2 regions of the Nesterenkonia sp. CL21 genome follow, and region 1 is predicted to be linked to the other one. Evidence: predicted binding sites of a transcription regulator. Region 1 holds the regulator's gene; the other holds the start of a gene.
What was found. Region 1 encodes HspR, which represses chaperone genes until heat shock. Its sites were predicted from a motif close to AAGTTGAGTCNNNNNGACTCAACTT; they were not measured.
Positions count from the first base shown of each region.

Region 1 (5,024 bases):
CGAGAAGAAGTGAGAGGTCGTCCCTGATGGCAGAGCAGGACCAGAACCCGGAGCGGGACGGCGCGGACCGTCCTGAGTCCGAGGAGCCGATCCGCTTCACCGACAAGCGCCGGATCGACCCGGAGACGGGCCGGCCGCGCCACGTGGAGGGAGAGACCGGCGCCGAGGAGAAGGAAGCCGCTGCGGGCTCCGGCACAGAACCGGCAGACCCGGTGCAGGACCCGCTGGCCCAGGCCGAGCAGATCCTGCGCGACCTGCCGGCCGAGGATGCCGAGGACTCCGAGGCCGGGGATCCGGTGAGCGTCGCCGACGCCGCCGGAAGTCCGGACCCCGGAGCGGATCCCCTGGTGGCTGAGGAGCCGGAGCTCGAGGAGGTCCCCGCGGACCAGTCGAGCGCCGGTGACCGCGAGGCCGAGCTGCAGGCCGACCTGCAGCGGCTCCAGGCGGAGTACGTCAACTACCGGCGCCGCGTGGAGCGGGACCGGGCCGTGGAGCGGGACCGCACCGTCGGTCACGTCATCACCGGCCTGATGCCGGTGCTGGACGACATCCACGCCGCCCGGCAGGCCGGCGACCTGGACGACGGGCCCTTCGCGGCCATCGCCGCGAAGTTGGAGTCGCTGCTGCAGCACCAGGGCCTCGAGCGCATCGACGAAGAAGGCGTGCTCTTCGACCCGTCGGTCCACGAGGCGCTCATGCAGCAGCCGCACCCGGAGATCCCCGCCGACCACGTGGCCGCGGTGCTGCGGGCGGGCTACCGCCACGGCGACCGTGTGCTGCGCGCGGCACAGGTGATGGTCTCCACCGGCCCGGCCGAGTGAGCCGAGCCTGACTCTCCGTGCCGACGGCCCGCACCGGGCCGTCGGCACGGATCGGCCGACGCCATCGTCGCGGAGCGTCGCAGCCCACGACGTCGGCACACAGACAGCGCACCACGCGCAGGCCCCGCCCGACGGGGTCGCAGAAGAGAAGCAGGGAGGGAGGCGCCGTGGCCTCGCAGGATTGGATCAACAAGGACTTCTACGCCATCCTGGGCGTCTCCAAGGACGCGTCCGAAGACGAGATCAAGAAGGCCTACCGGAAGCTCGCCCGGACGTACCACCCGGACAAGAACCCGGGGGACGAGGCCGCTGAGCAGAAGTTCAAGGACGTCTCCGAGGCCCACACCGTGCTCTCCGACAAGCAGCAGAGGGAGCAGTACGACGCCATCCGGGCCATGGGCTCGGGCGCCCGCTTCTCCGGAGCCCCGGGCGGCGCCGGCGGCGCCTCCGGATTCGAGGACATCTTCGGCGGGCTCTTCGGCGACGCCGGCGGCTTCGGCCGCGGGGGTCGAGGCGGCCCCGACTTCTCCGACATCTTCGGTGGCATGGGCGGCCGGTTCGGCGGCGGTTTCGGCGGGGGCGCGCCGGCCAAGGGCGCCGACCGCACCGCGAAGACCACCATCTCCTTCGCCGGGGCCGTCCGCGGCACCACGGTGGGGCTGCGCGAACCGGACGGCAACGTCATCGACGTCCGGATCCCCGCCGGGGTGAAGGAGGGCCAGAAGGTCCGCGTCAAGGGCAAGGGCCAGCAGGGACCCGGCGGCGCCGGCGACCTGCTGGTGGAGGTGGCGATCACCCCGCACCGGTTCTACGAGCGCGACGGTGACGACATCCGCATCCACCTTCCCGTCTCCTTCGACGAGGCCGTGCTGGGCACCACCGTCCAAGTGCCCACCGTGCACGGCGAGAAGGTGCGGATCAAGGTCCCCGCCGGCACCACCTCGGGCCGCACCCTGCGGCTGAAGGGCCACGGGGTCCGCCGGAAGTCCCACCAGGGGGACATGCTCGTCGTCGTGGACGTGCAGGTGCCCCAGGACCTCTCCGAGGAGGCGGTGGAGGCCGTGAAGGCCTACGCGGAGGCGACTCGCGACGTCGACCCCCGCGGCGACCTGGAGGCCCGGGCCGCCCTGTGACCGGGCCCGCCGCTGCGGGATGATGGAGAGACGAGACCGACCCGCCCCGGCGCGGCCGGGCGGGAACGGAAGAGGTGAGCAGCAGTGGCCAGGAGACGTCGCTCCGAGATCGGCGGGGAGGACCCGCGGCTGATCGAGGCGGAGCACCGGCATGCTCCGCTGTTCGTCATCTCCGTGGCCGCCGAGCTGGCGGACATGCACCCGCAGACGCTGCGCCAGTACGACCGCATCGGCCTGGTCACCCCGCGGCGCCAGGGCGGCCGGCACCGTCGGTACTCGCCCTATGACATCGAACAGCTCCGGCAGATCCAGCAGCTCTCCCAGGAGGGTGTCTCCCTGGAGGGCATCCGGCGGATCATCGAGCTGCAGAACCGGGTGGAGGAGCTCGAGGAGACCGTGGAGGAGCTGCGCTACGAACTCCGCGAGGCTGAACGGCACTCCACCAAGCCACGGGTCTTCGCCGTCGGCCCGCACGGCGACGTGGTCACGGTGGCCCGAGGCCGCCGGGCCCGCACCAGCACCCAGGCGCTGGTGCTCTGGGACCCGCGCCGCCGCTGACCGGGTGTGTTGCCCGAGTACCCGCCCCGCACACCCTGTCCCGCACACCCCGTCGAGCGGTGATCTGTGCGTCAGGAGGGGTCAGGGGCGGGCGGCGACGTCGGCGATCATCCCCGCCAGCAGCGCCGTCTGCGGCGCGATCTCCGAGACCAGGATGTGCTCATGGACCGCATGCGGCCCTTCGCCGACGGCACCGAGGCCGTCGAGGACCGGCAGCCCCAGGGCGGAGACGAAGTTCGCGTCGGAGGCTCCGCCCACCGCGGCCGGGGTGATCCTCCGCCCCAGACCTGCGGCCAGGCGCTCCACCCGGGCCATGGCGGCCCGGGAGGCCGGGGTCGGATTCATCGGGGGCCGATTGGCATCCACCGCGATCTCCAGTCGCAGCCGAGGGTCGGCGGCATGGGGCTCCGGCAGCCGCAGGGCGCGCAGACCCTCGGCCACCCGGTCCTGCTCGGCCGCTTCGGTCACGCGCACATCCACCTGGCAGGTGGCCTGACCGGCCACCACATTGCGGCTGGTGCCCCCGTGGAAGGTGCCCACGGTGACGGTGGTGCCGTGATCCGGGGAAGCCAGGGCGACGATGTCGGGCACGACGGCGGCCAGCGCGTGCACCGCACTGGCCCCCTTCTCCGGCTCCAACCCGGCATGGGCCTGCACGCCGTGCACGGTCAGGTCCGCGAAGACCATGCCCTTGCGGCGGTCCTTGGGCTGACCGGCCGCACTGGGCTCCGGCACCAGTGTCAGCGCGGACTGCGCCGCGGCGGCCTCGATCGCCGGGCGCCCCGCGGTCGAACCGATCTCCTCATCGCCGGTGAGCAGCAGCCGCAGCGGGGCATGCGGCACTCCGAGCTCGCGCAGCGCACGCACCGCCCAGAGGGTCTGGACGATGCCGAACTTCATGTCCAGCACGCCCGGGCCGGTGAGGCGGTCGCCCTCGGCGGTCAGGGGCCAGCCGGTGATCGTGCCGGCTGGCCAGACTGTGTCGTAGTGGCACACCGAGAGCACGGAGCTCTCCAGCTCCGTGATCTCGCCGCCGTCGACGTCGCGTCCCGGCCACCGCAGATCCAGCACGTCGCCGTGGACGCCGCCGTCGGTGCGGGCCTCGGCCAGCGGCTCGCCGAGTCGTTCCACCGCCAGGGTGCGGATCTCCTCCAGCCCGGCGTCGAGCAGCGCCTTGTCATGGCTGGGCGTCTCCGCGTGCACGATGCGCCGCAGGTCCTCCAGGAGCTGCTCCTGGTGGGCGGCGGCGTGGTTCCGCAGCGCCGGCATCGGGATGCTGGCCAAGGCGTCGGGTCGGGCAGACGTCGTCGGGGTGCTCTCCATCGGGGTCCTTTCCATCGGGGTCCTGTCTCTCCTGGTCATGGTCGTCTCCTCAGCGCACCGGCACCCCGGGCCCGAGCGGGATCCCGAGGGCCCACCACAGCACGAAGAACAGGAACCAGGCGCACAGCAGCGCCACGGAGACCGGCAGCGTCAGGGACACCAGGGTGCCGATGCCGGCCTTCGGGTAGTACCGCTGCAGATACCCCAGCACCAGGGCGAAGTAGGGGCTCATCGGGGAGATGATGTTGGTGGGGGAGTCCCCGATGCGGAACAGCATCTGGGTGACCTCCGGGGAGGTGCCCACCAGCATGAGCATGGGCACCAGCACCGGGGCCATGAGGGTGTACTGCGCGGACCCCGAGGTGATGGTCAGGTTGAACAGCGCGACCAGCAGCACGACGCCGGCGAACATCACCACCACGGGCAGGTCCAGCCGCTCCAGCAGGTGAGCGCCCTCGATGGCCAGCACCATCCCGATGTTCGACCAGCTGAAGTAGGCGATGAACTGGGCGGCCGCGAAGAACAGCACCACCACGCCGGAGAGCTCCTTGATGGAGCGTCCCATCAGCTCCGGGATGTCCCGCGGGCGGGTGATGGTGCCAGCGGCGACCCCGTAGGTGACGCCCACCGCCAGGAAGGCCAACGCGATCGGCACGGCGATGTCGGTCAGCAGCGGGGAGTCGAGCACGTCCCCGCTCTCGGCCTGGAACGGCGAGCCGGGCAGCAGGAGCAGGGAGAAGTACACCGCCAGGAATCCTGCCAGCGTCAGCAGGGACGCGCGCAGCGCCGCGACCTCTCGGCGGGTGTAGGTCAGCAGGGAGACTTCATCGGTGATCGCCTCGCCGCGGCCGCCCTCGTCAAGGTCCCTGCCGGCCGCCAGCACGGCGGTGGCCGCTCCGCCGGTGGCGTCCTCCTCGTGCTTCATGCGCTCGGTCATCCGGACCAGCAGCAGCTCGGTGACCAGCGTGACCACCAGGGCGAGCACCACGGCGGAGGCCGCGGAGAAGAAGTAGTTGGCCACCGGGGAGACCACATGGTCCGGGTCGATCAGCTGGGCCGCCGAGGTGGAGATCCCGGCCAGCAGGGGATCGCTGGCGGTGATCAGCAGGGACGCGTTGTACCCCGCGGAGGCCGAGCCGAAGGCGACGACGGCGCCCAGTACCGCGGAGCGGCCGCTGGCCTTGAACGC
Region 1 covers NZ_JAUTWR010000005.1:163,611-168,634, forward strand. Annotated here, with positions in the region: gene dnaK (molecular chaperone DnaK) at 1-13, shown strand, start outside; gene Q7C18_RS09850 (nucleotide exchange factor GrpE) at 27-821, shown strand; gene Q7C18_RS09855 (DnaJ C-terminal domain-containing protein) at 989-1,954, shown strand; gene Q7C18_RS09860 (heat shock protein transcriptional repressor HspR) at 2,084-2,512, shown strand; gene Q7C18_RS09865 (M20/M25/M40 family metallo-hydrolase) at 2,594-3,835, opposite strand; gene Q7C18_RS09870 (AbgT family transporter) at 3,885-5,024, opposite strand, start outside.

Region 2 (5,024 bases), on a different contig from region 1:
CGCACCGGAGAGCAGCGCCTTGGCCAGCTGGTCACCGATCTCCCGCTGCACCAGCCGACGCAGGGGTCGCGCCCCGTAGGCGGGGTCGTAGCCGGTGAAGGCCAGCCACTCGCGGGCCGGGTCGGTGACCTCCAGGACCAGACGGCGGGAGGCCATCCGCTCCTGCAGGGACCCGATCTGCAGGTCCACGATGCTGCTGAGCTGCTCCATGGACAGCGGGTCGAACATCACGATGTCGTCCAGGCGGTTCAGGAACTCCGGTTTGAAGGACCGGTTGACCACCTCCATGACGGCCTTGCGCTGGGCGTCGGCCCCCAGCGACTGGTCCACCAGGAACTGGGAACCCAAGTTGGAGGTCAGGATCAGCACCACGTTGCGGAAGTCCACGGTGCGACCCTGCCCGTCGGTGAGGCGGCCGTCGTCGAGGACCTGGAGCAGGATGTCGAAGACCTCATGGTGGGCCTTCTCCACCTCGTCCAGCAGCACCACCGAGTAGGGGCGCCGCCGCACCGCCTCGGTGAGCTGACCGCCCTCGTCGAAGCCGACGTACCCGGGAGGCGCACCCACCAGCCGGGCCACAGAATGCTTCTCCGAGTACTCGGACATGTCGATGCGCACCATGGAGCGCTCGTCGTCGAAGAGGAACTCGGCCAGCGCCTTGGCCAGCTCGGTCTTGCCCACCCCGGTGGGACCCAGGAACAGGAAGGAACCGGTGGGCCGGTCCGGGTCGGAGACCCCGGTGCGGGCCCGACGGACGGCGTCGGCCACGCTGGCGACCGCCTTGTGCTGACCGATGAGCCGGGAGCCGATGAGCTCCTCCATGTGGAGCAGCTTCTCGGTCTCGCCCTGCATCAGACGGCCCGCGGGGATCCCGGTCCAGGCGGAGATGACCTCGGCGATGCCGTCGGCGTCGACCTCCTCGGAGACCATGCGGGCACCCCGGCCCTCCCCGGGCGAGCTCTCCTGGGCCTCGGCGTCGGCCAGGCGCTGCTCCAGCTGGGGGATCTCCCCGTAGAGCAGACGGGAGGCCTCGGCGAGGTCCCCCTCGCGCTGGGCGCGCTCGGCCTGGCTGCGCAGGTCGTCGAGCTGGACGCGCAGCTCACCGGCCCGGTTGAGCTCAGACTTCTCGGCCTCCCAGCGGGCAGTGAGCTCGGCGAGCTCCTCCTTCTTGTCCGCGAGGTCGTCCCGCAGCGCCTGCAGGCGCTCGGCGGAGCCGGCGTCGGTCTCCTCGGCCAGGGCCATCTCCTCCATGGTCAGACGGTCCACCACCCGGCGCAGCTCATCGATCTCCACCGGCGCGGAATCGATCTCCATGCGGAGCCGGGAGGCGGCCTCGTCGATGAGGTCGATGGCCTTGTCCGGCAGCTGACGTCCGCTGATGTACCGGTCGGACAGCGAGGCGGCGGCCACCAGGGCGTTGTCGGCGATGGCCACCTTGTGGTGGGCCTCGTAGCGTTCCTTCACGCCACGGAGGATGCCGATGGTGTCCTCCACGGAGGGCTCGCCCACGTAGACCTGCTGGAAGCGGCGCTCCAGGGCGGCGTCGGACTCCACGTTCTCCCGGTACTCGTCCAGGGTGGTCGCACCGATGAGCCGCAGCTCGCCGCGGGCCAGCATGGGCTTGAGCATGTTGCCCGCGTCCATGGAACCTTCGGAGGCGCCGGCGCCGACCACGGTGTGGAGCTCGTCGAGGAAGGTGATGATCCCGCCCTCGGCCGCCTTGATCTCCTCCAGGACGGCCTTGAGCCGCTCCTCGAACTCGCCGCGGTACTTCGCGCCGGCGATCATCGCCCCGAGGTCCAGGGAGATCAGCGTCTTGTCCCGCAGGGACTCGGGGACGTCGCCGGCCACGATGCGCTGCGCCAGCCCCTCGACGACGGCGGTCTTGCCGACGCCGGGCTCACCGATGAGCACGGGGTTGTTCTTGGTGCGCCGGGAGAGCACCTGGACCACGCGGCGGATCTCGGAGTCGCGCCCGATGACGGGATCCAGCTTGCCGGAGCGGGCGACCTCGGTGAGGTCGGTGCCGAACTTCTCCAGCGACTGGAAGGTGTTCTCCGGATCCGGGGTGGTGACCTTGCGGTCGCCGCGCAGTCCCGGCAGCTCGGCCTTCAGCGCCTCCGGGCCGGCCTGCGCCTCGGACAGGGCGCGGCCGGCGGGTCCGGCGTCAGCGGCCACACCGAGCAGCAGGTGCTCGGTGGAGACGTAGTCGTCGCCCAGCTGCTCGGCCTCTGCCTGCGCGGCCCTGATGACGGACAGTCCGGCCTGGGAGAACTGCGGGGCCGCGACGGCGTCGCCGCTGGTGGCCGGCAGCTGTCGGATGGCCGCGGAGGCCCGCGTGGAGACGGCGTCGGGGTCCGCCCCGGCGGCCTTGAGCAGGGCGACGGCCACGGACTCCCGCTGGTCCATCAGCGCCTTGAGGATGTGGGCCGGTTCGATCTGCGGGTTCCCAGCGGTGCTGGCGTTCATCGCGGCGGCCGACACGGCCTCCTGCGACTTCGTGGTGAGCTTGACGTCCATGGGGTGAAGGCTCCTTTCTCAGCGCCTCGGCGGGCCCTCACCTGTAGTACATCAGGTCCGGCGAGCCCTGTCATGCAAACTTGAGTCAATGATACTCAACTTTGGGCATGGGGTGCATATTCCCGCCCCGGGACACGAGAACCCACCCGCCTTCAGGGACGCGGGGCGGGACTCCGGTCAGCACGGGTGAGGCGTCTCAGCCACCGCGGGGCCTCGAACACCCAGTCCTGCCGCAGCCGCAGTGCGACGACGTAGAGCACCAGCGGCCCGACGACGCCGGCGAGGGTGGGCACCACCACGTGGACGCCGAGGGAGTCGACTCCCACCGCGCTGAGCGCGATGCGCGTGCTCGCCGTGAAGAACACATGCGCGACGAACACCACCAGCGACCGCTCACCGATCCACGCCAGCCAGCGCATGCCCGCGGACCTCCGCGCAAGCAGCCAGGACACCGCGAGGACGGCGACGACGCCGGCGCTGGAGCCGACGACGCCGAGCGCCACGCTGGAGACGGTGCGGAGACTCCCGTAGGCCGTGGGCGGTGTCCCCAGCAGCGTGGCGCCCAGCACCACCCACACGGCGCCGCCCACGATGAGCACGAGGAGCACCGGCACGACGCGGAGGCCCTGCATCCAGCCGAGCAGACGGCGCCCGGTCAGCACCACTCCCGCGAAGAAGAAGACCGTCAGCGCGAGGCCCTCACCGCCGAGGACGTTCCAGTTCAGCCCCCACACCGCCAGCGAGCCGACGGCGGCGGCCCCGAGGGTCACTGCGGCGGCCCGACGACTGATCCAGGGCCGGGCTGCGGCCGCGAGCAGCATCATCAGGGTGAGCCACCCGAAGAACCAGAACTGCTCCTTCGGCTCCCAGATCCTCAGCAGCTCCACCGGCGAGACCGGGTCGTTGACCACCGAGCCCACGGCCATCTTCATCAGCAGCTGCAGGGTGGACCACAGGGTGTAGAGCCACAGGAAGGTGACCGTGCGGGCGCGCGCGTAGTGCCAGGGTCCGTCGCGGCGCATCCCGCCGGCCACGAACAGCCCCGCCGTGAACGCGAAGACCGACAGATGCGCCATATAGATGACGCCGTCCACCGGAGTCAGCAGGGGGTCCTGCACCAGGCCCGCCGACTCCAGGGCGCGCCACACATGCCCGACCACGATGAGGATGATGGCCAGCGCCTTCGCGATGTCGAGGGTGGCGTCGCGCGCCGGCGGGGAGGAGCCCGGACTCATCCCTTCAGGCAATACCATGGGCCCCCGCACCACAAGGGCTCCGGCCTCCGCCCCTGAAGACGGGGAGGGCGGTCACCTCGACGACGCACGGGACGTGACGCCCGATCCGCGACGACCGCCGACCTCGACGGGCTCGCGCCGGACGTCGGCCCCCTCAGCATTCCGCGGGCGACGATCCGCGCGCTCGCGCCGCGCACCCTGATGACGCTGCGCCTCCCCCACAGCCTTGCGCACAGGCTCCTGTTCGGCGGCCGTCTCCGGATCGCCGTCGGCGGTGCTGAGGATCATCAGGCCCGCGCCCATGGCGAACAGGGCGTAGAGGACCGCACCCAGCCCGAGGGCGGCCTCGGCGCCGGGACCGTGGACCGCCGCGGAGCTCCCAGTCGCCGCCTCCGCCCCGTGATGGATCGCAAGCGTCCCCAGTGCGGCGATCCCGACGCCGGCGCCGAGTGCGAAGGCGGTCTCCTGGATGGCGCCGGCGTCGGCGGTCCGGGTCTCCGGCGCCGCGCTCATGAGTGCGTTCGCCCCGATGGACATGATGATCCCGGCCCCGACCCCGAGCAGCACCATGCCCGCCGACCTGCCGACGCCGTCGAGCGCAGCCACCGTCAGCAGCCCGCCGGCGACCAGGCCCAGTCCGACGACGATGAGGGGTCGTTGCGAGATCCATCGGTGCAGCAGCGGCCCCAGGAGCCCTCCGGCCGCACTGGCGGCGACCAGAGGGAGCAGGGCGATGCCGGTGCGCACAGCGGAGAGTCCGTCGACCAGCTGGTGCTGCTGCGTGAGCAGATACAGGGCGCCGTTGAAGACGCCGAGCGTCGCGAGGATGATCACCGCGGAGGTGCCCAGCAGCGGGTCGGCGAGCAGCCGCACGTCCAGGAACGGCCGCGGCATGCGCAGCTGGCGGCCCACGAACACCACCGCGAGGAGCGCCCCGCCGAGCAGCGCCGCCACACTGGCCCAGGCCGGCGACTCGGGCCGCGCCAGGGTCTTCATCCCCACCACCAGCATCCCGACGGCGGCCATCGAAGACACGATGCTGAGCCCGTCCAGGCGCGGCGGGTCCGGATTGCGGGACTCGCGCAGCACGACGGCGGCGGCCACCAGACACAGGCCGAGCACCGGCACATTGACCCAGAAGACCCAGCGCCAGCCGGCCAGGTCCACCAGCACCCCGCCCACCAGCGGCCCGAGCGCCGAACCCGCACTGAAGCCGACCACCCAGACCCCGTAGGCCAGGGCGCGCAGATGGCCTCCAGGAAAGGTCAC
Region 2 covers NZ_JAUTWR010000004.1:222,046-227,069, reverse strand. Annotated here, with positions in the region: gene clpB (ATP-dependent chaperone ClpB) at 1-2,520, opposite strand, end outside; gene Q7C18_RS09065 (acyltransferase) at 2,673-3,773, opposite strand; gene Q7C18_RS09060 (MFS transporter) at 3,828-5,024, opposite strand, start outside.
Region 2: the regulator HspR is predicted to act here: its motif matches at 2,598-2,622, upstream of clpB (ATP-dependent chaperone ClpB).